4 regions of the Streptomyces sparsogenes subsp. cuspidosporus genome follow, and region 3 is predicted to be linked to each of the others. Evidence: predicted binding sites of a transcription regulator. Region 3 holds the regulator's gene; each other region holds the start of a gene.

The links. Region 3 encodes HrcA, which represses chaperone genes, less so after heat shock. Its sites were predicted from a motif close to TTNGCACTCNGNNNNNCNGAGTGCNAA; they were not measured.
Positions count from the first base shown of each region.
Region 1: the regulator HrcA is predicted to act here: its motif matches at 3,448-3,474, upstream of groES (co-chaperone GroES).
Region 2: the regulator HrcA is predicted to act here: its motif matches at 3,436-3,462, upstream of ABFY07_RS04405 (FmdB family zinc ribbon protein).
Region 4: the regulator HrcA is predicted to act here: its motif matches at 4,739-4,765, upstream of groL (chaperonin GroEL).

Region 1 is NZ_BAAASD010000003.1:255,352-262,444, forward strand. Features, by position in the region: gene ABFY07_RS05425 (MOSC domain-containing protein) at 1-297, shown strand, start outside; gene ABFY07_RS05430 (SDR family NAD(P)-dependent oxidoreductase) at 379-1,152, shown strand; gene groL (chaperonin GroEL) at 1,279-2,901, opposite strand; gene groES (co-chaperone GroES) at 2,993-3,301, opposite strand; gene ABFY07_RS05445 (polysaccharide deacetylase family protein) at 3,563-4,471, opposite strand; gene ABFY07_RS05450 (class I SAM-dependent methyltransferase) at 4,562-5,758, shown strand; gene ABFY07_RS05455 (ATP-binding protein) at 5,766-6,230, opposite strand; gene ABFY07_RS05460 (Scr1 family TA system antitoxin-like transcriptional regulator) at 6,394-7,093, shown strand, end outside.
Region 2 is NZ_BAAASD010000003.1:22,826-29,918, reverse strand. Features, by position in the region: gene ABFY07_RS04430 (AMP-binding protein) at 1-398, shown strand, start outside; gene ABFY07_RS04425 (hypothetical protein) at 402-590, shown strand; gene mscL (large conductance mechanosensitive channel protein MscL) at 658-1,134, opposite strand; gene ABFY07_RS04415 (RcpC/CpaB family pilus assembly protein) at 1,192-1,764, opposite strand; gene ABFY07_RS04410 (S-methyl-5'-thioadenosine phosphorylase) at 2,106-2,954, opposite strand; gene ABFY07_RS04405 (FmdB family zinc ribbon protein) at 3,076-3,426, opposite strand; gene ABFY07_RS04400 (potassium/proton antiporter) at 3,619-5,127, opposite strand; gene ABFY07_RS04395 (penicillin acylase family protein) at 5,359-7,093, shown strand, end outside.
Region 3 is NZ_BAAASD010000017.1:1,864-8,956, reverse strand. Features, by position in the region: gene ABFY07_RS20795 (16S rRNA (uracil(1498)-N(3))-methyltransferase) at 1-444, opposite strand, end outside; gene ABFY07_RS20790 (nitronate monooxygenase) at 441-1,532, opposite strand; gene dnaJ (molecular chaperone DnaJ) at 1,731-2,870, opposite strand; gene hrcA (heat-inducible transcriptional repressor HrcA) at 2,871-3,887, opposite strand; gene ABFY07_RS20775 (MBL fold metallo-hydrolase) at 4,057-4,803, shown strand; gene ABFY07_RS20770 (DUF3097 domain-containing protein) at 4,826-5,656, shown strand; gene hemW (radical SAM family heme chaperone HemW) at 5,699-6,931, opposite strand; partial or broken gene ABFY07_RS20760 (SpoIIE family protein phosphatase) at 7,010-7,093, opposite strand, start outside.
Region 4 is NZ_BAAASD010000035.1:47,344-54,436, forward strand. Features, by position in the region: gene ABFY07_RS31200 (alpha,alpha-trehalose-phosphate synthase (UDP-forming)) at 1-763, opposite strand, end outside; gene ABFY07_RS31205 (glucosyl-3-phosphoglycerate synthase) at 954-1,928, opposite strand; SAM riboswitch class I at 2,112-2,255, shown strand; gene thrC (threonine synthase) at 2,274-3,596, shown strand; gene ABFY07_RS31215 (MoaD/ThiS family protein) at 3,646-3,924, shown strand; gene ABFY07_RS31220 (cold-shock protein) at 4,367-4,573, shown strand; gene groL (chaperonin GroEL) at 4,892-6,517, shown strand; gene murQ (N-acetylmuramic acid 6-phosphate etherase) at 6,622-7,093, opposite strand, start outside.

The DNA of each region.
Region 1 (7,093 bases), on a different contig from region 3:
TGCCGGACCTTCGCGGCCTGGCTGGGCGAGGAGCGCTGGGTGAAGCGGTTCACCCGGGCCGCCGTCCCGGGCGCCTATCTGCGGGTGCTCGAACCGGGCGAGATACGCGCCGGGGACCGGGTCGAGATCGTGCGCCGGCCCGACCACGAGGTGACCGTCGGATTCTCCTTCCGCGCCGCCACGACCGAACGGGCGCTGCTGCCCCGGGTGCTCGCGGCGGGCGAGGCGCTCCACCCCGAGCTGCGGGAATCGGCGCTCTCGTATTCCGGGACCCTCTCCGTCGCGCTGGAGAACTGATCCGGGAACTGATCCGGGAATCCGGACAACTGATCCGGACGACTGCGCTCCGACCCCCGCCGTGGCCGCTAACGTGCGCGTATGACGACTGCGTTGATTACGGGATCCACGGCGGGCATCGGCGCCGCCTTCGCGAGCCGGCTCGCCGCGGACGGGCACAACCTGGTGCTCGTGGCGCGGGACGAGAAGCGGCTGCGCGAGCAGGCCGCCGACCTCCACGACCGGCACGGGGTGGAGGCGGAGGTGTTGCGGGCCGACCTGTCCGAGGACGACGGCATCGCGGCGGTCGAGGCGCGGCTGTCCGACCGCAAGCACCCGGTCGATCTGCTCGTCAACAACGCCGGCTTCGGCAACAGGGGCCGCTATCTCGAGGTGCCCCTGGCCGATGAGCTGCGGATGATGAAGGTGCACTGCGAGGCGGTCCTGCGGCTGACCACCGCCGCCGCCGAGACCATGCGGGCCCGGGGGCGCGGCGGGGTGATCAACGTGGCCTCGATCGCGGCGTTCTTCCCGCGCGGCACGTACGGGGCCAGCAAGGCGTGGGTCGTGCAGTTCACCCAGGGCGCCGCGAAGGACCTGGCGAGTGCCGGGGTGCGGCTGATGGCGCTGTGCCCCGGGTTCGTACGGACCGAGTTCCACGCGCGGGCCGGGATCAAGCCGGACAGCGTGCCGAGCTGGATGTGGCTGGACGCGGACAAGCTGGTGACGGCGGCGCTCAAGGACTTCGCGCGGGGCAAGGCGCTGTCGATTCCCGACCCTCGCTACAAGGCGATGACGGGACTGGCGAAGCTGGCGCCCCGGGCGGCCGTCTCGGTCGTCTCCTCGAACGTGGGCCGGCCGCCCAGGAAGCGCTGAGCCCGGCGCCGGCCCGGCCTCCGGGAGACGCGCGCCGGCCCGGGCCGCCCGGAGAACGCGCGAGGCGCGGCCACCCCCGCGAAGGGGTGACCGCGCCTCGGCGGTGCGCGGTGCGCGGTGGACGCGTCAGTGCGCGTGACCGTGGCCGTGCCCGGCAGCCTCGGGCTCCTCCTCGGCCGGCTTCTCGACCACCAGGGTCTCGGTGGTGAGCAGCAGGGAGGCGATGGACGCCGCGTTCTCCAGGGCGGAGCGGGTGACCTTGACCGGGTCGATGACGCCGGCCTTCACCAGGTCGCCGTACTCGTCGGTGGCCGCGTTGTAACCGTGGCCCTTCTCGAGCTCGGCCACCTTGGAGGTGATGACGTAGCCCTCGAGGCCCGCGTTCTCGGCGATCCAGCGCAGCGGCTCGACGGCGGCGCGGCGGACGACCGCGACACCGGTGGCCTCGTCGCCCTCCTTGCCGAGGTTGTCCTCGAGCACCTTGACGGCGTGGACGAGCGCGGAGCCACCACCGGAGACGATGCCCTCCTCGACCGCGGCGCGGGTCGCGGAGATGGCGTCCTCCAGACGGTGCTTCTTCTCCTTCAGCTCCACCTCGGTGGCGGCGCCGACGCGGATCACGCACACGCCGCCGGCCAGCTTGGCGAGCCGCTCCTGGAGCTTCTCGCGGTCCCAGTCGGAGTCCGTGGCCTCGATCTCGGCCTTGATCTGGGCGATCCGGCCGGTGACGTCCTCGGACTTGCCGCCGCCGTCGACGATGGTGGTGTCGTCCTTGGTGACGGTCACGCGGCGGGCGGTGCCCAGCACGTCCAGGCCGACCTGGTCGAGCTTGAGGCCGACCTCCTCGGCGACGACGGTGGCGCCGGTGAGGGCGGCCATGTCGCCGAGCATCGCCTTGCGGCGGTCGCCGAAGCCGGGGGCCTTCACCGCGACGGCGTTGAAGGTGCCGCGGATCTTGTTGACGACGAGGGTGGACAGGGCCTCGCCCTCCACGTCCTCGGCGATGATCAGCAGCGGCTTGCTGCCGCCCTGGATGACCTTCTCCAGCAGGGGCAGCAGGTCCTGGATGGAGGAGATCTTGCCCTGGTGGATGAGGATGTACGGGTCCTCGAGGACGGCCTCCATGCGCTCCTGGTCGGTGACCATGTACGGCGACAGGTAGCCCTTGTCGAAGGCCATGCCCTCGGTGAAGTCCAGCTCCAGACCGAAGGTGTTGGACTCCTCGACGGTGATCACACCGTCCTTGCCGACCTTGTCCATCGCCTCGGCGATGAGCTCGCCGACCTGCTTGTCCTGAGCGGACAGCGCGGCCACGGCGGCGATGTCGGACTTCTCGTCGATCGGGCGGGCGGTGGCCAGCAGCTCGTCGGAGACCGCCTTGACGGCCGCGTCGATGCCCTTCTTCAGGGCGGCCGGGGAGGCGCCGGCGGCCACGTTGCGCAGGCCCTCGCGGACCAGCGCCTGGGCCAGCACGGTGGCGGTGGTGGTGCCGTCACCCGCGATGTCGTTGGTCTTGGTCGCCACCTCCTTGACGAGCTGGGCGCCCAGGTTCTCGTACGGGTCCTCGACCTCGACCTCGCGGGCGATGGTGACACCGTCGTTGGTGATGGTCGGAGCGCCGAACTTCTTGTCGATGACGACGTTGCGGCCCTTGGGGCCGATCGTCACCTTGACGGTGTCGGCGAGCTTGTTGACGCCGCGCTCGAGGGCGCGACGGGCGTCCTCGTCAAACTTCAGGATCTTCGCCATGGGTTGCGTGTGTCCTCTCGAACGAACCGCGCCCCGGCCCCGGTATGGACAGGGGCACCGGGGCGCGGCTCACAGGCAAAACTTCGGTGACTTACTTCTCGATGATCGCGAGGACGTCGCGAGCCGAGAGGACGAGGTACTCCTCGCCGTTGTACTTCACCTCGGTACCGCCGTACTTGCTGTAGAGCACGACGTCGCCGACGGAGACGTCGAGCGGGAGACGGTTACCGTCCTCGAAACGGCCCGGGCCCACGGCCAGGACGACGCCCTCCTGGGGCTTCTCCTTGGCAGTGTCCGGAATGACCAGGCCAGAGGCCGTGGTCTGCTCGGCGTCGAGCGGCTGGACCACGATGCGGTCCTCGAGCGGCTTGATGGCAACCTTGGAGCTGGCGGTCGTCACGATCCGACCTCCCCCTTCGGAGATCTCACGGGGTTAACTGTCTGAGGTGGCGACCAGGTGGATCCGTCGTCGCGGGTGCCGGACCTGCCCGTCGCTGTGTTTGGCACTCCTCACTGCTGAGTGCCAGCCACGACATTATGACGCGGTTAGCACTCAGTCAACCAGAGTGCCAAGTGACGGGGTGCCGCGGCACCCCGTCGGCCCGGCGGCTGGCCCATCGGCAGGGTGTGCCGCCCGGGCCGACGCCCCTCAGGAGGCTGGTCAGAGGTAGTCCTCCAACCGGGCCACCGCGAATCCCTGCGCCTGGATCTCCCGCACCAGTGAGGTCATCACATCGGTCATCGTCAGCCCGTTCTGCTGGGACGGGCCCCGGAAGTGGGCCAGGATGATGTCACCGGAGTGCAGCCGGTCGCCGGAGGCGTACTCCAGCCCGCCTGCCTTCATCTCGGCCGACCACATCACCAGCGCCCGCACCCCGCAGGCCGCCGCCGCGCGCACCGTGTCGTCGTCGAGCGCTCCGTACGGCGGGCGGAACAGATACGGCCGGGTGCCGAACTGGCGGGTGAGGATCTCCTGCTGGCCGCAGATCTGGTGGGCCTGCCCCTCGTACTCCATCCCGGCCAGCCGCGGGTGGGTGAGGGTGTGGTTCTGCATCCCGTTGCCGAGCCGGCGCAGCTGGCCGAAGTAGTCGTAGTCGCCGGCCACCTCCTCGTCGGTCAGGAACCCGGTGATCGGCAACCCCAGGTCCCGGACCTCCTGGACGAAAGCCGGGTCCTTCTCGGTGCCGTCGTCGATGGTGACGAAGACGACCCGGTCACGGGTCGGCACGTGGTCGACGATCGGCGGCCCGGCGGGCGCGCCCGCCCCGGGCGGCACCAGGGACGGCTTGGTCCGGGGCGGCGGCGCCGCCTCAAGGGGGCGGTCGAGCCCCCAGCGGCGGTAGCCGTCGGGGGGCGGGACGGGTGGGCTGGGCAGCCCGGAGGCCGAACCGGACGCGGACCGCGCGTCCGGCGCCGGGCCGGATTCCCGGCCCGGACCGGGGGCGTGGTCCGCGACGTCCGAGGACGACTTCGACGACGTGGACGTCATGGACGGCTTGGCCGACGGCACAGCCGTCCCGGCACCGTCCTCGTCCCCGCAGCCCGCGAGCAGCGCCGCGGCCGCGACCAATACGAGACACCTCGAAAGGCCAGTCTTGATCATCATCACATAAGCGATCTTCAGCCGGGTGGCGCGAACGCGCTCGCTGGAGCGGGGAGAATGGGCGACGTGGACGTTGACGCCTTCGACTCACTGCTCCGCGACGAAGGGCAGGCGCTGCTGAACGAGCTGCGGGACTACGACCCGGCGCGGGAGCTCGCCACGGCGACCCGGCTGCGCCGCGACCACCCCGCGGAGCTGGTCTCGGCGGCCCTCACCCAGGCGGGGCTCAGACAGCGCGCGGCCGCGAAGTTCGGCGCCGACGACGCCCACCGGATGTACTTCACGCCCCACGGCGTCGAGCAGGCCACCCGCGCGTCCGTGGCCGCCTACCGCGCCGACCGCTTCGCCGAGCTCGGCGTGCGCCGCGTCGCCGACCTGTGCTGCGGCATCGGCGGCGACGCGGTCGCGCTGGCCCGCGCGGGGATCTCCGTGCTGGCCGTCGACCGGGACCCGCTGACCTGCGCGGTCGTCCGGGCCAACGCCGAGACCCTGGGGCTGTCCGAGCTGATCGAGGTGCGCCACGCGGACGTCGCCGAGATCGACACCTCCCGGTACGACGCGATCTTCGTGGACCCCGCCCGGCGCGGCGGCCGCGGCCGCGTCTTCGACCCCGAGGCGTACTCCCCGCCGCTGTCCTGGGCCGTCGAGGCGGCCCGCACCGCCCCGCACGCCGCCCTCAAGGTCGCCCCGGGCGTCCCGCACGAGGCGGTCCCCGAGGACGCCGAGGCGGAGTGGGTCTCGGACCACGGCGATGTGAAGGAGGCCCTGTTGTGGTTCGGCACGGCGCGCCCCGGCATGCGCCGCGCCACACTGCTCCCCGACTGCCACTCCCTCCTCGGCACCCGGCTGCTGCCGGACCCGGAGCCGGGCCCGGTCGGCCGCTGGCTGTACGAACCGGACGGCGCGGTCATCCGCGCGCACCTGGTCGCGGACGTCGCCGCCAGGATCGGCGGCCGCCTCATCGACCCGACGATCGCCTACATCACGGCGGACGACCTGCGGCCGACGCCGTACGCCACCGCGTACGAGATCACGGACGTGCTGCCCTTCAACCTCAAGAAGCTCAAGGCGCTGCTGCGCGAGCGCGGGGTCGGCGTGGTGACGGTCAAGAAGCGGGGGTCGGCCGTCGAGCCGGAGGAGCTGCGGAGGAAGCTGCGCCTCGAAGGGGTGAATTCGGCCACGGTCTTCCTCACCCGGGCCGACGGCGCCCCGACGATGCTCCTGGGCCACCCGGCCCCGCACGGCCAGGGGTAGACGTCCCCTAGGCGGAGCCCCGGGTCCGCAGCTCGAACCAGACGCCCTTCGCGTACATCCCGGTCGGGTCCCCGTCCGCCGTGCCCCACTCGTCGGCCAGCGCGGCGACCACCCCGAGCCCGCGTCCGTACATCCGATCGCCCGCCGGCAGATACGCCCCCGTGGGCAGCTCGGTGCTCGCGTCGTACACGCTGATCCGCAGCCTCGGTTGCTCGATCATCACGCGCAGCATCAGGGAGTCGCCCTCGGCGTGCAGATAGGCGTTGGTGGCCAGCTCCGAGGTGCAGGCCGTCGCCACCTCGACGAGGTCCTCATGGCCCACGGAGTTCAGGACGCAGGCGACGAAGTCCCGGCAGATCTTGGGGGAGGTGGCCCGGCGGGTGCTCTGCAGCGTGTAGACGTACGGCTCTTCGGGACCGGGAGAGGGCGAACTGCCTGGGGGGCCGTCGTCGGGCTCGTGGTCGGGTCCCATGTCAACTCCCTGCGACGGGGCCGTTGGTGCGCGTACCGTTACGATGATCAACGCTTCGTAGCGGCGACACCACCTACCGTAGGACAGCGCTGCAAACAAGTGCTACGGATTCGTTGAATTTCCCCGACATATAGCCCTCGAGGGTGACACGCATGGGAGGGACATGCCGCCCAGGACTGCCCCAACCGCCCGTCAGCAGCGGTTGGGTACCGAGTTGCGGAGGATGCGCGAGGACGCGGGCCTCAGCATCCAGGAGGCCGCCGACCGGCTCGGGATCAACCGCACCCACATCACCAATCTGGAACTCGCCCGGTTCGGGGTGAGCGAGGAACGCGTACGGACCCTGGCAGCCATCTACGCCTGCCCCGACGGCGCGTACGTCGACGCCCTCGCCGCCATGACCCATGAGCGCCGGGGCGGCTGGTGGGAGGAGTACCGGGGGCTCATCGCCACCAGCGGGCTCGACCTGGCCGAAATGGAGCACCATGCCTCCCGCCTGCGCGTCGTCGGCCTCATCCACATCCCCGGGCTGCTCCAGACGGAGGAGTACGCGCAGGCGGTGATGGGCCACGCCGTGCCCCCGTGGTCACCGCCCGAGCTGCGCCGCAGGCTCTCCCACCGGATGAGGCGCCGGGACATCCTGGACCGGGACGACCCCCCGCCGTGCACCTTCATCGTCCACGAGGCCGCCCTGCACACCCGGTTCGGCGGAACGCGGGTCCTGCGCACCCAGCTGGAGCGGCTGCTGGAGGCGTCGGAGCGCGAGAACATCACCGTACGCGTCATCCCGCTCGCCACCGAGGGCTTCCCGGTCGCCGGCGCGACCGTCACCTACGCCTCGGGGCCCGTGCCGCAGCTGGACA
Region 2 (7,093 bases), on a different contig from region 3:
CGGCGGCGGCCCTGACCCGGCTCGGCGTGCGCGCGGGGGACCGGGTGGCGGTCCATCTGCCGCTGATACCCGAGTCCGTCATCGCCACGCTCGCCTGCGGCCGGCTCGACGCCGTGCGCTCCACCCTTCCCGTCGGGCTGCGCGCCCCCGAGCTGCGCGACCGGCTGGCGGGGATGGACGTCAAGGTGCTGATCACCGCCGACGGCGACTGGCGGCGCGGGGAGCCGCAGGCGCTCAAGCCGCTGATCGACCGGGCCCTGGCGGGCCGCGCACGGAAACCGAAGGTCCTGGTCGTCCACCGCCTGGCCCGCCCGGTGTCCTGGACCCCGGGCCGGGACCTGTGGTGGCACGAGCAGCTGGGCGCGGCGGGGGACCCGGCCGGTCGGCCGTACTCTTGACGCATGAGCACCGCCCCCGACCCCGGACCCCGCGACCCGTCCGCCGCGCTGATCTTCGACGATCCGCTGGCGCAGCGGTCCTCGGACGACACGGACCGCGGCTGGGGCGAGCGCCAGGCCGGCGGGGACACCGCCGACAGCGCCGCGGATCTGGCCCGCTTCCTCGACGAGAAGCCGCCCCACCACCTCTGACCGTCGCCCTCGCCCTCGACGTCGAGGGCGATGTCGCTGCGGACGCAGGCGCCGGCGCGCGGGGAGCTCAGGTGATCGAGCCGCTGCCGCTGCCGCGCAGCGCGACCAGTTCGTCCCGTATCTCGCGCAGCAGCACGATCTCGGCGCTCTCCGCCTCGGCCTGCTTCTCCTCTTCCCTGCGCTCCTTGGCGGCCTTCCGCGCCAGATAGCGGGACATCGGCAGGACCATCAGGAAGTACACCACCGCCGCCGTGATCAGGAAGGTGAGCACGGCGCTCAGCACGGTCCCCCAGAGGATCGGGATGCCCTTCGTGACCTCGCCAGCCGCGTTGGTCTCGCAGGGGGCCTCCAGGCAGGAGCGGTACTTCTCCAGGTCCTTGGTGCCGAAGGCACCGACGACGGGATTGATCAAGCCCTTCACTATGGAGTTCACCACGCCGGTGAACGCGGCTCCGACCACGACCGCGACAGCCAGATCGATGACGTTGCCACGCATCAGGAAGGCCTTGAAGCCCTCCACGACGCTCTTCTTCTCCTCGCTCAACCCTTTGCCTCTCTCTCGCCGCGCCGGTTGTGGAGCGGTCGGCTCCGCAACCTACGGTCAAGATCGGCACAATGCCACCGCCAACCTGGAGGTGGCCGCCGCGCCGGCCAGGGCCGCCGCGGTCGGACGGGGCACCGCGAGCACCACCAGCGTGCCGTCCAGCCCGCCGTCCACCGCCGCCATCCGCCGGGGCGGCGGCACGGCGGTCACCCGCGCGCCGCGAGCGCCCGTGCGCGCGGTGGCCGGGCCGCCGGACCGACCGGCCGCCGGGGCGGCCAGCACATCCACCCGGTCGCCGGGGCGCAGCAGCCGCACGGCCGCCTCGTCGGCGATCCGGACCGGCGCGGACACCACGGCCGGGGGCCGCTCGCGCCGCCCGCCGTCCGGCGGCGGGGACGCCGCCGGACGCGCGCCTGAGGCGCCGGAGGGCGCGTCGGCGGCCACCGCGGGCGCGGTCATCGCCAGCCCCGCCGCCATCGAGCGCCGGCGCCGCCGTAACGCGCGCCGCAGCCGGTGTCCGCCGCGGCCCACCCGCACCGGCCCGAACCGGGGGACCGCGCCCGTCGGAGGGGTGCGGCGGGACCGCTCGGACCAGGACGGCGCCGAGCGGGCCCGGCCCGCGGGCCACATGGGCGAGGAGCCGGCTGAGGCAGCGGGCGAGCAGCCGGCCGATGAAGCGGGCGGGAAAGCGGGCGAGGAGCCGACTGAGAAGAGGGAAGGGCGCGAAGGGGTGGGTGGAGCGGGACGGAACGGATCGGACACGGCAATCACCGCCTGTCGTGAGAGGCCGGGAGCTTCTGGCCCCTTCACGATGCCCGCCCTCCCCGGATCCCGCTCGGACCTGTGCACAACCCTCGGGCTGTGGACAACTCCGCCACCCGCGCGAGTGAGCCCCCCGGCCCCGCGCGGTCGAGGCCACCGCCCCACGCGCTTGAGCCCGCAGCCACCCGCCCCAGCGGGCCCACCGGCCGCTAAGGCAGCTCGATCCCCAGGTCCCAGCCCTCGTGCGCGTGCCCGCACAGGCAGTCCCGGGCGTCGGTGGCCGGCAGGGCGCCCACCGCGTCGAAGAGCACGTCGCGCAGGCGTGCCAGGTTCTCCCCGAACACCCGCAGCACCTCGGCGTGCGAGACGCCCTCGCCTGTCTCCGCGCCCGCGTCCAGGTCCGTGACCAGCGTCAGCGAGGTGTAGCAGAGCTCCAGCTCACGGGCCAGTACCGCTTCCGGGTGCCCGGTCATGCCGACCACCGACCAGCCCTGCGCCGCGTGCCACCGCGACTCGGCCCGGGTGGAGAAGCGCGGCCCCTCGATCACGCACAGCGTGCCGCCGTCCACCGGCTCCCAGCCCCGTCCGCGCGCCGCCGCCACCGCGACGCGCCGCCCCGTCGGGCAGTACGGGTCGGCGAAGGTGGTGTGCACCACGCTGGGCACCCGGCCGTCCGGCAGCGGTTCGCCGTCGAAATAGGTCTGCACGCGCCCCTTGGTGCGGTCCACCAGCTGGTCGGGCACCAGCAGCGTCCCCGGTCCGTACTCCGGCCGCAGCCCGCCCACCGCGCAGGGGCCGAGCACCTGCCGTACGCCGACCGAGCGCAGGGCCCACAGATTGGCGCGGTAGTTGATCCGGTGCGGGGGCAGGTGGTGCTTACGGCCGTGGCGCGGCAGGAACGCGACCCGCCGGCCCGCGACCTCGCCGAGGAACAGCGAGTCGCTCGGCGCGCCGTAGGGCGTCTCGACAGTGATCTCCGTCACGTCATCGAGGAAGGAGTAGAACCCCGACCCGCCGATGACCCCTATCTCCGCATGCGTGCTGCTGGTGTCCGCCATGCGGTCACCCTAGCCAGCGGCGTCCCCGCATACGAGATCCCGCCGCCTCTCCGGGGAGGGACGGCGGGATGCCGGTGCGATCGAGGCGGCCGAAGGCGGCCGTGCCGAGGGTGGCCGCGGGTCAGGCGGCCGACGAGGTGCTGGTCGACGCGGTCGAGGACGAAGAACCCGAGGACGACGACGAGGACGACGAGGACGCGTCCGACGACGAGGACGAGGAGGAAGACGAGGAGGACCCCTCGCTCTTCGAGGCCGTCGACTTCGACGAGCCGCCGCCCGTGCTGCTGGACGAGGAGCCGCGGCTGTCGTTCCGGTAGAAGCCCGAGCCCTTGAAGACGATGCCGACCGCCGAGAACACCTTCTTCAGGCGTCCCTTGCAGTTGGGGCACTCGGTGAGCGCGTCATCGGTGAACTTCTGCACCGCCTCGAGGCCCTCGCCGCACTCGGTGCACTGGTACTGATAGGTCGGCACTTGCTCCTCCTGGCACTCTCACTCGATGAGTGCTAACGACGCTCCATAGTGCAGTATTCCCGCCCGCCAGTCCACTGCGAGGGGCAATACGGTGACCCATTCCACGCGGCCGTACGGCGGCCTGCTCCACCCGCCCGTACGGCGGCCCGCTCCACCCGGCCGTACGGTGACCCGTCCCACGCGCCCGTACCGTCACCGCCCGCTCGTGCCCAGCCAGCCGGCCAGCTTGCCGCCCCGGCCCACCGCGCGCAGCCGCTCCTCGGCCGCGTCCCGCACCGGGTCCGTGGCCACGACCAGCAGCTCGTCACCGCGGCGCAGCACGGTCGACGGCTGCGGCACAAAGCTCTTCCCGTCCCGGACGACCAAGGTGACCGCGGCCCCCGTCGGCAGCCGCAGCTCGCCGACCTCCACGCCGTGCATCTTGGAGTCCTCGGGGATCGAAACCGACAGCAGATGCCCGCGCAGCCGCTCCAGCGGCGCCGACTCGATGCCGAGGTCGGCCGCGGCCTCCTCCTCGCCCAGGCGCAGCCGGCGCGCGAGCCAGGGCAGCGTCGGGCCCTGTACCAGGGTGTAGACGATCACCAGCACGAAGACGATGTTGAAGACGCGGCGGCTCTCCGGCACGTTCGAGACCACCGGGATGGTGGCGAGCACGATCGGCACCGCGCCGCGCAGCCCCGCCCACGACAGCAGCGTCTTCTCCCGCCAGGTCACCGGGAAGGGCAGCGTGCTGACCAGCACCGACGCCGGCCGGGCCACCGCGGTGAGCGCCAGCCCGACGCCGATGGCCGGCCAGATGTCGTCGCCCAGCTCATGGGGGGTGACCAGCAGGCCGAGCAGCACGAACATGCCGATCTGGGCGATCCAGCCGAGCCCCTCGGCGAAGCCGCGGGTGGCCGGCCAGTGGGGGAGCTTCGCATTGCCCAGGATCAGCGAGGCCAGATAGACGGCGAGGAAGCCGGAGCCGTGGGCCAGCGCCCCGCCCGCGTAGGCGATCACGGCGATCGCCATCACCGCGATCGGGTAGAGGCCCGAGGCGGGCAGCGCGACACGCCGCAGGCCGTAGGCGCCCAGCCAGCCGATGGCCAGGCCCACCACCGCGCCGATGGCCAGCTCCATGGCGATCTCGCCGAGCAGCACGTACCAGGGGTCGATGGGGCCCTGGGCGGAGAAGGCGACCACAAGGATCACCACCGGGGCGTCGTTGAAGCCTGACTCCGCCTCCAGGGTGCCCGTGAGCCTCGGGGGCAGCGGCACCTTGCGCAGCACCGAGAAGACCGCCGCCGCGTCCGTGGAGGACACCACCGCGCCGATGATCAGTGCCTGCCGCCAGTCGAGCCGTACGAGATAGTGCGCGGCCGCCGCCGTGACCCCCACGCTCACCGCGACCCCCACCGTGGACAGCACGGCGGCGAGCGGCAGGGAGGGTTTGATCTCCCGCCACTTCGTGCCGAGGCCGCCCTCGGCCAGGATGACCACGAGGGCCGCGTAGCCGAGGACCTGCGTGAGCTCGGCGTCCTGGAAGACGACACCGATGCCGTCCTGCCCGATGGCCACGCCGATGCCGAGGTAAATGAGCAGGGTCGGCAGCCCGCTGCGGGTCGAGACCCGGACGGCCGCCACCGCCACGAGCAGGACGAGTGAGCAGATCAGCAGGAGTTCGTTGAGGTGGTGGACAGTCAGGGGCCGAACCTTTCTCACGGGAGCGGCCGGAAGGCTCCCCGGCCGACCGGAACTTCATTGCCTTACCTAATATTTTACGGGTTCTTGACGCGGGTGGCTCACACGGATTTTCCGAGGGTGACGGCGGGGTGAGGGCGAGGTGATGGCCGGTGGGCGGCCCCAGTCATGACTCCGCGTAGGGGAGGCGTCAGCGCTGCGCCTATGGTTGCTCCAGCACTCCAGGACCACCCTGCCCCTCGAAGGACAGCGATGCCCGCCAACAAAAACGGCCCTTCTGGCAAGAAGAAGGGCCGACGTGCCCGCCTGATCGTGATCGCAGTCGTGCTGCTGCTCGTGGGGGGCGTCGGGTACGGCACGTACTGGAGCATCAGTACGGTCCGCGCCTCTTTCCCGGAGACCACCGGATCGCTGCAGCTCAAGGGACTGTCCGGACCAGTCCAGGTCAAGCGCGACGGCTACGGCATACCGCAGGTCTACGCGGACACCCCCGAGGATCTCTTCCGCGCCCAGGGGTTCGTCCAGGCCCAGGACCGCTTCTGGGAGATGGACGTACGCCGCCACATGACGGCCGGTAGGCTCTCCGAGATGTTCGGCTCCGGACAGGTGGAGACCGACGCGTTCCTGCGCACCCTGGGCTGGCACCGGGTCGCGCAGCGGGAGTACGACACCAAGCTGTCGCCCACCACCAAGAAGTACCTGCGCGCCTACTCCGACGGGGTCAACGCCTACCTCGCGGACCACCAGGGCAAGTCGCTGTCCGTCGAGTACGCGGCCCTGGAGTTCGAGCACGACTACACGCCCGAGAAGTGGACCCCGGTCGACTCAGTGGCCTGGCTCAAGGCGATGGCGTGGGACCTGCGCGGCAACATGCAGGACGAGGTCGACCGCGCGCTCGCCCGCGGCCGCCTGAGCGCCAAGGAGGTCGAGGAGCTGTACCCGGCCTACCCGTACGGCCGCAACAAGCCGATCGTGGGCAGCGGAGCGGTGGACGAGACCGCGGCCAAGTTCGACCCCAAGGCGACGGCGACCGACCCCGCGAACGCCGCCCAGAACGGCGTGGGGGGCGCCACACAGGGCTTCCAGACGCAGCTCTCCTCGCTCTCCAAGACGCTCGACGAGATCCCGGCGCTGCTCGGTCCGAACGGCACCGGCATCGGCTCCAACTCCTGGGTGGTCCGAGGCCAGTACACGACCACCGGCAAGCCGCTGCTCGCCAACGACCCGCACCTGGCCCCCCAGCTGCCCTCCGTCTGGTACCAGATGGGCCTGCACTGCAACCGGGTCAGCAGCGCGTGCCCGTACGACGTGGCGGGCTTCACCTTCGCCGGCATGCCGGGGGTCGTCATAGGCCACAACCAGGACATCGCCTGGGGCATGACCAACCTGGGCGCCGATGTGACCGACCTCTACCTGGAGAAGGTCACCGACCAGGGCTACCTCTACGACGGCAAGCAGGTCCCCTTCAAGACCCGCGAGGAGACCATCAAGGTCGCCGGCGGCAAGTCCCGGACCATCACCGTCCGCTCCACCAGGCACGGCCCGATCGTCTCCGACCGCGACGACGAGCTCGGGGACGTCGGCAAGAGCGCGCCGGTCGGCACCGACGTCGGCGACGTGGCCCCCGACCGGGGCGACGGCTACGCGGTCTCGCTGCGCTGGACCGCGCTGGACCCGTCCAACACCATGGACGCGGTCTTCGAGCTCGACACGGCCAAGAACTTCACCGACTTCCGCAAGGCGGCCCGCGACTTCGCGGTGCCCTCCCAGAACCTGATCTACGCCGACACCAAGAACAACATCGGCTACCAGGCCCCCGGCAAGATCCCCACGCGCGCCAAGGGCGACGGCCGCTACCCGGCGCCCGGCTGGGACTCGCGCTACGAGTGGAACGGCTACATCCCGCAGGCCGAGCTGCCCTGGGCGTACAACCCCAAGCAGGGCTACATCGTCACCGCCAACCAGGCCGTCATAGGCAAGGACTACA
Region 3 (7,093 bases):
GATGAGCCGCCGCGACTGCTTGCCCGCCTCCCGGGCCGTCGCCCGCCACTTCCCCAGCGCCTTGAGGCCGCGCTCGCCCTTCCACTGGGTGACGCAACGCGCCGCCGCCCAGGGCACGATGGCGTCCACGCCGGTCTCGGTCATGGTCTCCACGGCCAGCTCGCCGCGGTCCCCCTTCGGCAGCGCCTGCACCACGGTGATCCGCGGGCGCGGCGGCGCCTCGTGACGTACCTCGGCCACCTCGACCAGCAACCGGTCCTTGCCCTCGACGGCCGCCACGGCGCCGAACGCGCCCGTGCCGGCCCCGTCCGTCAGCACCACCGGCTCGCCCACCCGCAGCCGCCGCACCGACACGGCGTGCCGCCCCTCCGGCCCCTCGAGCGTCAGCCGCGCCCCGACGGCCGCCTCCGCCAGGGAGTCGGCCAGGAAGACGGGGGCCGTCACGACTCCGCCCCCTGAGCCCGCGCGACGCCCGAACCGGCGCGTGCCGCGTCCAGTTCGGCCATCAGCACCTCCATCAGCCGCGTGGCGGGCAGCTCCCGGGCCAGCCGGTGCCCCTGCCCCGCCCACAGCGCCATGCCCTGCGGGTCGCCGGCCTTCGCCGCCGCCTTCCGCAGCCCGGAGGTGAGGTGGTGCACCTGGGGGTAGGCGGCCGGGGCGTACGGGCCGTGCTCGCGCATGAAGCGGTTGACCAGCCCGCGCGCGGGGCGCCCGGAGAAGGCGCGGGTCAGCTCCGTACGGGCGAACAGCGGGTCGGTCATGGCCTGCTTGTGCAGGGTGTTGGCCCCCGACTCGGGGCAGACCAGGAAGGCCGTCCCCAGTTGGGCCGCGCAGGCGCCCGCGGCCAGCACCGCCGCGATCTGCGAGCCGCGCATCAGCCCGCCCGCCGCGATCACCGGGATCTCCACGGCCTCACGGACCAGCGTCAGCAGCGCCAGCAGGCCGAGCCCGGCGCCCGTGCCGTCGGCGCGCGGGTCGTCGCGGTGCGTGCCCTGGTGGCCGCCCGCCTCCACGCCCTGCACACACACGGCGTCGGCACCCGACCACTGCGCCGCCTGCGCCTCGGCGGGCGAGGTGACGGTCACCACCGTCCGCGTCCCGACCCTGCCGAGGGCCTCGATGGCGGACCGGGCGGGGCAGCCGAAGGTGAACGAGACGACCGGCACCGGGTCGTTGAGGAGGATGGCCAGCTTGGCGTCGTACGCGTCGTCGCCCCCCGCGTCCGGGTCGCCCAGCGGGGTGTCGTACCAGGCCGCCTCGCCCGCGAGCTGCTCGCGGTAGACCTCCACGGCGGCGGGGTCGGCGGCGAGCGGCTGCGGCATGAAGAGGTTCACGCCGAAGGGCCGGGCGGTCTCGCCGCGCACCTGCTTGATCTCCTCGTACATCGCCGCCGGCGTCTTGTACCCGGCGGCGAGGAACCCGAGGCCCCCGGCCTCGGACACGGCGGCGGCCAACCGCGGGCAGGACGGCCCGCCTGCCATCGGGGCCTGCACGATCGGATACCGAAAGAGATCGGTCAGCGCGGAGGACATGGCGTCATCGTGCCATGTCCCACGCGCGGATCAGCAACCCGGCTCAGCGCCCCACAAGGCGCGAGCCGGGCGCCTACCATCCACGCCGATCAGCGCCTAACGTCCGTTGAACGCGTCCTTCAAGCGCGAGAACAGCCCCTGCTGCCCTGGCTTACTGCACCCCCCGGGGGGACAACCCCCGAACCCCCGGCCGGGCGCCTAACGTCCGTTGAACGCGTCCTTCAAGCGCGAGAACAGCCCCTGCTGCCCTGGCTTGAACTCGCCCATCGGCCGCTCCTCGCCCCGCAGCTTGGCCAGCCGCCGCAGCAGCTCCTCCTGCTCCGGGTCGAGCTTGTTCGGGGTCTGCACCTCGACGTGGACGATCAGGTCGCCCCGGCCGCCGCCGCGCAGGTGGGTGACGCCGCGCTGGTGGAGCGGGATCGACTGGCCGGACTGGGTGCCGGGCCGGATGTCGACCTCCTCCAGGCCGTCGAGCGTGTCCAGGGGCACCTTCGTGCCCAGGGCCGCCGCCGTCATCGGGATGGTGACCGTGCAGTGCAGATCGTCGCCGCGGCGCTGGAAGACCGGGTGCGGCAGTTCGTGGATCTCCACGTAGAGGTCGCCCGCCGGGCCGCCGCCGGGGCCGACCTCGCCCTCGCCGGCGAGCTGGATGCGGGTGCCGTTGTCCACACCGGCGGGGATCTTCACGGTGAGCGTCCGACGCGAGCGGATCCGCCCGTCGCCCGCGCACTCCGGGCAGGGGGTCGGCACCACGGTGCCGAAGCCCTGGCACTGCGGGCACGGCCGGGAGGTCATCACCTGGCCGAGGAAGGACCGCGTGACCTGGGACACCTCGCCCCGGCCCCGGCACATGTCACAGGTCTGCGCCGAGGTGCCGGGCGCCGCGCCCTCGCCGCTGCAGGTCGTACAGACGACCGCGGTGTCGACCTGGATGTCCTTCGTGGTCCCGAAGGCCGCCTCGTTGAGCTCCACGTCGAGGCGGATCATGGCGTCCTGGCCGCGCCGGGTCCTGGACCGCGGGCCGCGCTGCGAGGCGGTGCCGAAGAAGGCGTCCATGATGTCGGAGAAGTTCCCGAAGCCCGCGCCGAAGCCACCGGCGCCGCCCCCGGCTCCGCCCGAGGCGGACAGCGGGTCTCCGCCCAGGTCGTAGACCTGCTTCTTCTGGGGATCGGACAAGACCTCGTAGGCGGCGTTGATCTCCTTGAACCGCTCCTGGGTCTTGGGATCCGGATTCACGTCCGGGTGCAGCTCGCGCGCGAGCCGGCGGAATGCCTTCTTGATCTCGTCCTGCGAGGCATCACGCCGCACGCCCAGGACTGCGTAGTAGTCCGTCGCCACTTACGACTCCGCCAGGATCTGTCCGACGTAACGTGCCACTGCGCGTACCGCTCCCATCGTTCCGGGGTAGTCCATGCGGGTCGGTCCGACCACGCCGAGTTTGGCGACCGCCTCGTCGCCCGAACCGTAGCCGACCGCCACGACCGATGTGGAATTCAGGCCCTCGTGAGCATTTTCATGCCCGATCCGTACGGTCATACCCGAGTCCTTCGCCTCGCCGAGCAGCTTGAGCAGAACGACCTGCTCCTCCAGCGCTTCCAGCACGGGCCGGATCGTCAGGGGGAAATCGTGTGCGAAGCGGGTCAGATTGGCGGTGCCGCCGATCATCAGCCGCTCCTCGGTCTCTTCGACCAGGGTCTCCAGCAGCGTGGCCAGGACCGTCGAGACGGTCGGCCGGTCCTCCTGCTCGAAGGACTCGGGCAGGTCCTGCACCAGCTGTGGCACATCCGAGAACCGCCGGCCCACGACCCGGCTGTTCAGCCGGGCCCGCAGGTCGGCGAGCGACTCCTCGCTCACCGGCGCCGGGCAGTCCACCATGCGCTGCTCGACCCGCCCGGTGTCCGTGATCAGCACGAGCATCACCCGGGCCGGGCTCATCGACAGCAGTTCCACATGGCGGACCGTCGAGCGGGTCAGCGACGGGTACTGCACGACGGCGACCTGCCGGGTCAGCTGCGCGAGCAGCCGGACCGTGCGCCCCACCACGTCGTCGAGGTCGACGGCGCCGTCCAGGAAGTTCTGGATGGCCCGCCGCTCCGGCGTGGACAGGGGCTTCACCCCCGCCAGCTTGTCGACGAAGAGCCGGTAGCCCTTGTCGGTGGGGATCCGGCCGGCGCTCGTGTGCGGCTGGGCGATATAGCCCTCGTCCTCCAGGGCCGCCATGTCGTTGCGCACCGTGGCAGGGGACACGCCCAGCCGGTGCCGCTCGGTGAGCGCCTTGGAGCCGACCGGCTCCTCCGTCCCCACATAGTCCTGGACAATCGCACGCAGTACCTCGAGTCTGCGTTCGCTGAGCACCGCGCGCACCTCCAGTCCAGCCGTCTCATCAGGTCTCCCCCTGGCACTCGATGGACACGAGTGCCAGAACCCCTCAGCCAGTGTACGGCGGGGGCGCGGCGGGGTGCCATGGCCCGGGCGAGAGCCGCCGCTTTGCGACTGTCGGCCCGGGTGCGACTAGCGTCTCCGTATGGACACCCGTTGGGAAGATCCGGGCGAGGAGTCGCGCTGGGAACGTCTGACCCCCTCGGTCGCCCGGTGCCGGCTGCCCGGCTGGGACGCGACCGTCGGCGCGATCGCCGGCCGGAGCGGCGTCCTGGTCGTGGACACCGGCGCCGACCTGGGCCAGGGCGCCCGGGTGCGGCGCGAGGTCACCCGGCTCTTCGGCCGCCGCCCCACCCACATCGCCCTCACCCACCCCCACTTCGACCATGTCCTGGGCACCGCCGCCTTCGCGGGCTGCGAGGTGTACGGGGCCGCCGGCCTGGACGGGCTGCTGCGCCGGGAGCGGGACGTGCTGCGCGAGGACGCGGTGCGCCACGGCGCGGATCCCGGCGCCGCCGCGGAGGCCGCCGACCACCTCGTGTGCCCGCACCACCCGGTGTCCGGCGAGCTCACCCTGGACCTGGGCGGCCGCACCGTCCTGCTGGCCAACGTGGGCCCCGGCCACACCGCCCACGACCTGGCCGTCCTGGTCCCCGGGCAGGCCCCCGGCGAGCCGGAGGTGGTCTTCTGCGGCGACCTGGTCGAGGAGTCGGGGCCGCCGCAGGCGGGCGCCGACGCGATCCCCGCCCAGTGGCCCGCCGCGCTGGACCGGCTCCTGGCCCTCGGCGGCCAGGACGCGCTGTACGTCCCGGGGCACGGGGCCGCCGTGGATGCCCGTTTCGTCCGGGCGCAGCGTGACGAACTCGCGGCTCGTTTCGGCGTGTCCTCCTGACGCCGGCGCTAGGGTCATTCGGGTGCGACAGTACGACCCGGACCTGACCCCGCCCTGGAAGCGCCAGGCGCCCGCGCCCGAGGTGCCCGCCGAGCCCGACCTGGTGGTCGAGGAGGTCACCACGGGGTTCTGCGGTGCGGTGATCCGCTGCGAGAAGACCGCGCAGGGCCCCACGGTGACCCTGGAGGACCGTTTCGGCAAGCACCGGGTCTTCCCCATGGAGCCGCGCGGCTTCCTCCTGGAGGGGCGCGTCGTCACCCTGGTGCGCCCGCGCGCGGCCGCCCCCGCCGCCCCGCGCCGCACGGCCTCCGGCTCGCTGGCCGTCCCGCAGGCCCGCGCGCGCGTCGCCCGCGCGGGGCGCATTTACGTCGAGGGGCGCCACGACGCGGAGCTGGTGGAGCGGGTGTGGGGCGACGACCTGCGCGTCGAGGGCGTGGTCGTGGAGTACCTGGAGGGGATCGACGACCTTCCGGCGATCGTCCGCGACTTCTCCCCCGGCCCGGACGCCCGGCTGGGCGTGCTGGTCGACCACCTGGTCCCGGGCACGAAGGAGTCCCGGATCGCGGCCGAGGTCACCGACGAGCACGTGCTGGTCGTCGGCCACCCGTACATCGACGTGTGGGAGGCCGTGAAGCCCTCCTCGGTCGGCATCCCCGCCTGGCCCACGGTGCCGCGCGGCCAGGACTGGAAGACGGGCGTCTGCCGGGCGCTGGGCTGGCCCGCGAACACGGGGGCGGCCTGGCAGCGGATCCTGTCCTCGGTCCGCTCCTACAAGGACCTCGAGCCGGCCCTGCTGGGGCGGGTGGAGGAGCTGATCGACCACGTGACCGTGGGCGGCCCGGACCGGCCGTAGCGACCCCGGTTGCGCCGTGTGCGACCGAGGCGTGCGACCGCGTCAGTCGACGAGGTCGCGCACCACCGCGTCGGCCAGCAGCCGCCCCCGCAGGGTGAGCCGCGCCCGGCCCTCGGCGTACGGCTCGGGCTCCAGCAGGCCGTCCGTCACGGCCCGGGCCGCCGCCGCGGCGCCCGCGGGGGCCAGCAGGTCGAGCGGGCAGCCCTCGGCGAGCCGCAGCTCCAGCAGGATCCGCTCCACCCGGCGCTCCTCGTCGGTCAGCACCTCGCGGCCCGCCCCCGGGGACCGGCCCTCGCTCAGCGCCTGCGCGTAGGCGCCCGGGTGCTTCACGTTCCACCACCGCACGCCGCCCACATGGCTGTGCGCGCCGGGGCCCGCGCCCCACCAGTCGGCGCCGCGCCAGTACAGCTCGTTGTGGCGGCAGCGGCCCGCGTCCGAGGTGGCCCAGTTCGACACCTCGTACCAGCGGAATCCGGCCGCCGACAGCGCCTCCTCCGCGATCAGGTACCGGTCGGCGTGCACATCGTCGTCGGTCATCGGCACCTCGCCGCGCCGGATCCGCCGCGCGAGCTGGGTGCCCTCCTCGACGATCAGCGCGTACGCCGACACATGGTCGGGCCCGGCGCCCAGGGCGGCGTCCAGCGAGGCGCGCCAGTCGTCGTCGCTCTCCCCCGGCGTGCCGTAGATCAGGTCCAGGTTCACATGGTCGAACCCGGCCGCCCGCGCCTCGGCCACACAGCGCTCCGGGCGGCCCGGGGTGTGGGTGCGGTCCAGGACCCGCAGCACATGCTGCCGGGCGCTCTGCATGCCGAACGAGACCCGGGTGAACCCGGCCTCCCGCAGCCGCTCCAGATACCGCGGGTCGACCGACTCCGGGTTGGCCTCCGTGGTGACCTCGGCCCCCTCGGCCAGCCCGAACTCGTCCCGGACGGCGCCGAGCATCCGCCCGAGGTCGGCGGCGTCCAGCAGGGTCGGGGTGCCGCCGCCGACGAACACGGTCTCGACCCGCCGGGGGTCGTCGCCCAGCACCTTGCGGGCGAGGCGGATCTCCTCGACGACCATCTCGGCGTAGTTCTCGCGCGAGGCGAGCACACCGCCGGATCCGCGCAGCTCGGTGGCGGTGTAGGTGTTGAAGTCGCAGTACCCGCAGCGGGTCGCGCAGTAGGGCACGTGCAGATAGAACCCGAGCGGCCGGCCGGCCGCCCCGGCCACGGCGCTCGCGGGCAGCGCGCCGTCCTGGGGCATGGGCTCGCCATCGGGCAGTACGGAAGGCATGGCCCCATTGTCCGCCATCGGCGCCGGAGCCCGCCCCGCCGCCGGCCCCGGCCCCTCCTACCGCCTTCTACCCGCGACCTAGCGCGCCCGCAGGACCAGCATCGCCAGGTCGTCGTCCGGGGGCTCTACCGCGAAGGCGTGCACCGCCTCCCGGATCCGCTC
Region 4 (7,093 bases), on a different contig from region 3:
GGACGCCCAGCCGGGTCTCGCGCCCTTCGAAGCGCACGGACAGCCGGGCGCCGTCCCGCACCACCTCCGCGCCGAGCACGGCCGCGGCGCAGTCGGCGAAGGCGAGGGCCCAGCGCTCGGTGAGGAACGCGGCGCGGTCGCCGCCCAGGATGCCGCGCAGCACGCTCGCCGCCACGTCGTCCGGCAGCAGCCGGTAGTAGTCCGGCGGCGCCCAGGGGGTGTGGGAGAAGTGGCCGATCCGCAGGTCGGGGCGGCGCTCGCGGAGCATGGCGGGCACCAGCGCCAGGTGGTAGTCCTGGACCAGCACGGCGGCGCCCTCGGCGGCCTCCTGCGCGAGCGCGTCGGCGAAGGCCGCGTTGTACGCCTGGTAGGCGCCCCACTGGTCGCGGAACTCCGCGCCGAACGCCGGCTCCAGCGGGGTCTGGTAGAGCAGGTGGTGGACGAACCACAGCACCGAGTTCGCGATGCCGTTGTACGCGGCGTCGAAGACCTCGGGCGCGATGTCGAGCATCCGCACCCGCTGCCCGCCGGTGTCCCCGGGGTCCAGGTGCCCGGGCCCGGCCCGCCGGGCGGCCTCGCGGTCGCCGTCGCCCAGCGCCGCGCAGACCCATACCGCGTCGGTGTCCGGGCCTATGGCGCTGAGGCCGGAGACCAGCCCGCCGCCGCCGCGCTTGGCGTCGAGCGAACCGCCCTCCCGCAGGGTGTACGAGACCGGGCCGCGGTTGGACGCGACGAGGACCTGTGCACTGTGCTCGGAGGCCATGTCGCGAGCCTAGCCACCCGGCGCCGTGCGCAAACGTGCGTGCGGTTTCTTGCCCCCGTCGGCGGTCGGCCGACGGGCCGGGTGGGAGAGGGGCAGGGGGCCGCGCGCCCCGGCAGCAGGCGGTCGGCGCGCCACGTAGTAGGCGACAGGGCCGGGCGCGCCAGGCCTCAGGTGACGGGGCCCGCGCGCGTCAGGCCGCTCGTCGCTCCACGTACTCCGGGATCTCGATCATCGGCGGCCGCTCCTCCGTGTCCACCGCGCTCGTCCGGGCCACGAAACCGCTCTCCCCCCGGTCGAACTGGGTCAGCCGCGGCCGCACCAGGTGGCCGCGGGCCAGCCGCAGCTGGGCCGTACGGTAGATCGTGGCCGCCATGCGGCCGAGCGCCTGCGCGTCCTGGTGCCGGTGCTTGCGCACGCCGATGTCGACCTGGGCGAGCGCGTCGAGCCCGACCGTGTGCAGCGAGTCGATGAGCAGGGCGAGCTCCACCCCGTACCCGACCGGGAAGGGCAGCCGCTCCAGCAGGGAGCGGCGCGCCGCGTACTCGCCGCCGAGCGGCTGTACGAATCCGGCCAGCTGGGGCCAGTGCAGATTGAGCAGCGGCCGGGCGACGAGTTCGGTCACCCGGCCGCCCTGGGCCGCGGCCGCGCCGTGGGCGAGCGGGTCCTGTCCGCCGCCGAGCGGCCGGTCGTACATGCCCTTGACGAGGTGCACGTCCGACTCGGTCAGCAGCGGGCCGACGATCCCGGAGACGAAGCGCGCGTCGAACTCCCGCAGGTCGGCGTCGATGAAGCAGATGATGTCCCCGCTGGTGGCCAGGAGCGAGCGCCACAGCACCTCGCCCTTCCCCGGCAGCGCCGGCAGCTCGGGCAGCAGCGAGTCGCGGTGGACGACCCGCGCGCCGGCGGCCGCGGCGACCTCGGCGGTGTGGTCCGTGGATCCGGAGTCCAGCACCACCAGCTCGTCGACCAGGGGCGCGGCCTCGCTCATCAGTTCGCGGCGGATGGTGGCGGCGATCTCGCCGACGGTCGCCTCCTCGTCGAGGGCGGGCAGGACGACGCTCACGGTCCTGCCCGTGGCGCGCTTCGCGGCCAGCAGGAGGTCGAGCGGACGGTCGTCGGCCGACCAGGACCGCTCCTTCAGCCAGCGCTCCACCTCTTCCAGCACGTCCATGCCTCCCTGTTGTGCTCCTGCTGTGCCCGCGAGCACGGCGGACTGTGATCCATCTCGCGCTTCGGACGACTATCTCAACCATCCACGCCTTCGGTTACAGTCTTGAACAACGCACGTGACCGCCATATGTCGGGGGTCGAGTGCGACAAACGCGCCGGGCCAGGTCCGGCGCCATACCGCTCATCCAGAGGGGCAGAGGGAACGGCCCGTTGAAGCCCCGGCAACCCTCCAGCCGGTCCTGATTCTCATCGAAGCGGGGCCCCGGCTAGGGAAGGTGCCAATTCCGGCTCGCGACGAGATGCGTCGCGAGGAAGATGAGGAGAAAGGGCCTCGCCATCCATGGCTGTGCAAGCTGTCGAAAGCTCAACCACTTCTTCCGGTCCCGCCGACTCCGCCGCTGCCGCCGGATCCTCCGTCTCGCTGGGCCCCGCCGTCGCGCTGTCCTGTCGTGAGTGCGGGGAACGCTTCCCCCTCGGTCCCATTTTCGCCTGCGCGGAGTGTTTCGGACCGCTCGAAGTCGCGTATGACCTGCCGACCGGCGACCCGGAGGGGCTGCGCCGGCGGATCGAGGCCGGCCCGAACAACATCTGGCGCTACGCCCCGCTGCTGCCCGTCCCGGCGGACGTGGCCGACAAGCCCAATCTGAACCCCGGCTTCACCAAGCTGGTCAAGGCCGACAACCTCGCCCGAGAGCTGGGCGTGACCGGCGAGCTGCACATCAAGGACGACTCCGGGAACCCGACGCACTCCTTCAAGGACCGCGTCGTCGCCCAGGCCGTCGAGGCCGCCCGCGCCTTCGGCTTCACCACCCTCTCCTGCTCCTCCACCGGCAATCTCGCGGGCGCGGTCGGCGCCGCGGCCGCCCGCGCCGGGCTGCGCTCGTGCACCTTCATCCCGCACGACCTGGAGCAGGGCAAGGTCGTCATGGCCGCGGTCTACGGCGGCGACCTGGTCGCCATCGAGGGCACGTACGACGACGTCAACCGCTTCTGCAGCGAGCTGATCGGCGACCCGGCGGGCGAGGGCTGGGGCTTCGTCAACGTCAACCTGCGCCCGTACTACGCGGAGGGGTCCAAGACCCTCGCGTACGAGATCTGCGAACAGCTCGGCTGGCGGCTGCCGGACCAGCTCGTCATCCCGATCGCGTCCGGCTCGCAGCTCACGAAGATCGACAAGGGGCTGAAGGAGCTCATCGAGCTGGGCCTGGTCGAGGACAAGCCGTACAAGATCTTCGGTGCCCAGGCCGAGGGCTGCTCCCCGGTCTCCACCGCCTTCAAGGCCGGCCACGACGTGGTGCGCCCGCAGAAGCCGAACACCATCGCCAAGTCGCTGGCCATCGGCAACCCGGCGGACGGGCCGTATGTGCTGGACATCGCGCGCCGCACGGGCGGAGCGGTGGAGGACGTGAACGACGAGCAGGTCGTCGACGCGATCAAGCTGCTGGCCCGTACGGAGGGGATCTTCGCGGAGACCGCGGGCGGGGTGACCCTGGGCGTGACGAGGAAGCTGCTCGAGAACGGGGTGCTGGACCCCACCCTCACCACCGTCGTGCTCAACACGGGCGACGGCCTCAAGACGCTCGACGCGGTCGCCCCGACGAGCGGGCCCACGGCGGTGATCCGACCCAGCCTCGACGCGTTCCGCGACGCCGGTCTGGCTTGATTTCGTCCCTCGCTTCCCGCCGCACTTCCCACGAGAAGGTGAAACCCTCATGAGCGTCAATGTCCGGATCCCGACCATCCTCCGCACCTACACCGGCGGTCAGGCGGAGGTCAGCGCCGAGGGGGCGACCCTCGCCGAGGTCCTCTCCGACCTGGACCGCAACCACCAGGGCATCGCGGCCCGGGTGCTGGACGACACCGGCAAGCTGCGCCGCTTCGTGAACGTCTACGTCAACGACGATGACGTGCGCTTCGCCGACGGCCTGGAGACCGCGACGCCGGACGGCGCCGGGATCTCGATCATCCCGGCGGTCGCGGGCGGCTGCTGATCCGGTCGTACGCCGCGTCCCACCCGGGAACCCCACCCCCGGCATAAACGGAATCGCCTCGTCCTGATAGAAACGGACGAGGCGATTCCGCGTGTTGAATCGCGATACAGTTGAAGCGATCCCCATCTGCTTCGGTCGGCTTCGGCGCCGACCGCATATGAGAACTCGTCAACTTGTGCGCTGAGTGCGCGTACGAATTGTCGGGTTGATCCCCTATGTCCGGCCCGGGTTGCCCCGAATTCACGGGAATTCGCCACTTATTACCGATCGACCCTCGCCAGAATTCTCGTCCGATTGACCTGTTGCAGAGGGCAGTGGGACAGATACATTCAGCGGCGGTCGACGCGTTCCGGCGCACACCCCCCTCGACTCGGGGGGTGAGGTCTGACCCGGGTCCGCGGAGTGCGGTCCTGCGCAAGGGCCAGCAATAGGGGAGTTAGGAATGGCTCAGGGCACCGTCAAGTGGTTCAACGCGGAGAAGGGGTACGGCTTCATCGCGGTCGACGGTGGTGCGGACGTGTTCGTCCACTACAGCGCGATCCAGATGGACGGGTACCGCACCCTCGAGGAAGGCCAGCGGGTCGAGTTCGAGATCTCGCAGGGCCAGAAGGGGCCGCAGGCGGACATGGTCCGCGTGGCTGTTGGCTGAAGCGCCGACGCGAGGCAGCTGACTGGACCGTTCAAAGGGCCCGTACCCTCCCGGGGGCACGGGCCCTTTGGCATGCGTCCGGATGATCACTTGAGGTCACCTTGCCCCAACCTGTCACCCACCCCCACGCTTGCACTCTCGGGGGTCGAGTGCTAATCATTGGCGTTAGCACTCTGAGAGTGAGAGTGACAGAAGGATCGGGTCGGTGAGGTCCGTCGGGCCGTGCGGGGCAAGGAACCGCGGGGCAGGCAGACCGTCCGTCGCGGGCGCCAGGCGCGGTCCGGAGCAATCCACCCCGTCTTGGGAGGACCACTTCACATGGCCAAGATCATCGCGTTCGACGAGGAGGCGCGGCGCGGCCTCGAGCGCGGGATGAACCAGCTCGCCGACGCCGTCAAGGTCACCCTCGGCCCCAAGGGTCGCAACGTCGTCCTCGAGAAGAAGTGGGGCGCCCCCACGATCACCAACGATGGTGTGTCCATCGCCAAGGAGATCGAGCTCGAGGACGCGTACGAGAAGATCGGCGCCGAGCTGGTCAAGGAGGTCGCGAAGAAGACGGACGACGTCGCCGGTGACGGCACGACGACCGCGACCGTCCTCGCCCAGGCGCTGGTCCGCGAGGGCCTGCGCAACGTCGCCGCCGGCGCCAACCCGATGGCCCTGAAGCGCGGCATCGAGAAGGCCGTCGAGGCCGTCTCCGCCCAGCTGCTCGAGCAGGCCAAGGACGTGGAGACCAAGGAGCAGATCGCCTCCACCGCCTCCATCTCCGCCGCCGACACCCAGATCGGCGAGCTCATCGCCGAGGCGATGGACAAGGTCGGCAAGGAAGGTGTCATCACCGTCGAGGAGTCGCAGACCTTCGGGCTCGAGCTCGAGCTCACCGAGGGCATGCGCTTCGACAAGGGCTACATCTCCCCGTACTTCGCCACCGACATGGAGCGTATGGAGGCGTCGCTCGACGACCCGTACATCCTGATCGTCAACTCGAAGATCAGCAGCGTGAAGGACCTCCTGCCGCTGCTGGAGAAGGTCATGCAGTCGGGCAAGCCGCTGCTGATCATCGCCGAGGACATCGAGGGCGAGGCCCTGGCGACCCTGGTCGTCAACAAGATCCGCGGCACCTTCAAGTCCGTCGCCGTCAAGGCCCCGGGCTTCGGTGACCGCCGCAAGGCCATGCTCGGCGACATCGCCATCCTCACCGGTGGCACCGTCATCTCCGAGGAGGTCGGCCTCAAGCTGGAGAACGCCGGCATCGACCTGCTCGGCCGCGCCCGCAAGGTCACCGTCACCAAGGACGAGACCACCATCGTGGACGGCGCCGGCGACACCGACCAGGTGCAGGGCCGCGTCAACCAGATCCGCGCCGAGATCGAGTCCTCGGACTCGGACTACGACCGCGAGAAGCTCCAGGAGCGCCTGGCCAAGCTGGCCGGCGGCGTGGCCGTCATCAAGGCCGGTGCCGCCACCGAGGTCGAGCTGAAGGAGCGCAAGCACCGCATCGAGGACGCGGTGCGCAACGCCAAGGCCGCCGTGGAGGAGGGCATCGTCGCCGGTGGTGGCGTGGCCCTGCTGCAGACCGTCTCGGTCTTCGAGAAGCTGGAGCTGGACGGCGACGAGGCCACCGGCGCCCAGGCCGTGCGCCTGGCGCTCGAGGCCCCGCTGAAGCAGATCGCGGTCAACGCCGGCCTCGAGGGCGGCGTCGTGGTGGAGAAGGTGCGCAACCTGACCCCGGGCCACGGCCTGAACGCCGCGACCGGCGAGTACGTCGACCTGATCGCCGAGGGCATCATCGACCCGGCCAAGGTCACGCGCTCCGCGCTGCAGAACGCCGCGTCGATCGCCGCGCTGTTCCTGACCACCGAGGCCGTCATCGCCGACAAGCCGGAGAAGGCCGCCGCGGCGGGCGCTCCGGGCGGCATGCCGGGCGGTGACATGGACTTCTGATCGACTGCTCGAGTCGATCGGCTGTTCCGCCCGATACATCGGGTACGTCGGGGCGGCACCCTCTCCCAGGGTGCCGCCCCGACGGCGTTTCAGCGCCCGATGGGCTACCCCTGCGCGGCCTCCAGGGCGGCCCGCAGATGGCCGTCCGACTCGCTCAGCAGCCGGGCTGCGGTGGCGGCGTCCACCTGGCCGAGGATGGCCAGGATGGCGTGCTTCGCCTCGCCGTCGCTGGCCGCCAGCGCGGCCTCGATCTGCGGGTCGGGGGCGCCGGTGGCCAGGGAGACGATGCGGCGCGAGCGGGCGCGCAGCTTCTCGTTCGAGGCGCGCACGTCGACCATCAGATTCCCGTAGGTCTTGCCCAGCTTGATCATGGTGATGGTCGAGATCATGTTGAGCACGAGCTTCTGGGCCGTGCCCGCCTTGAGCCGGGTGGAGCCGGTGAGCAGCTCGGGCCCGACCACCACCTCGATTCCGTGCTCGGCGGCCGCCGCGAGCGCGGAGCCCGCGTTGCAGGACAGCCCGACGGTGAGCGCGCCGAGTCGGCGGGCGTGCTCGACGGCGCCGACCGCGTACGGG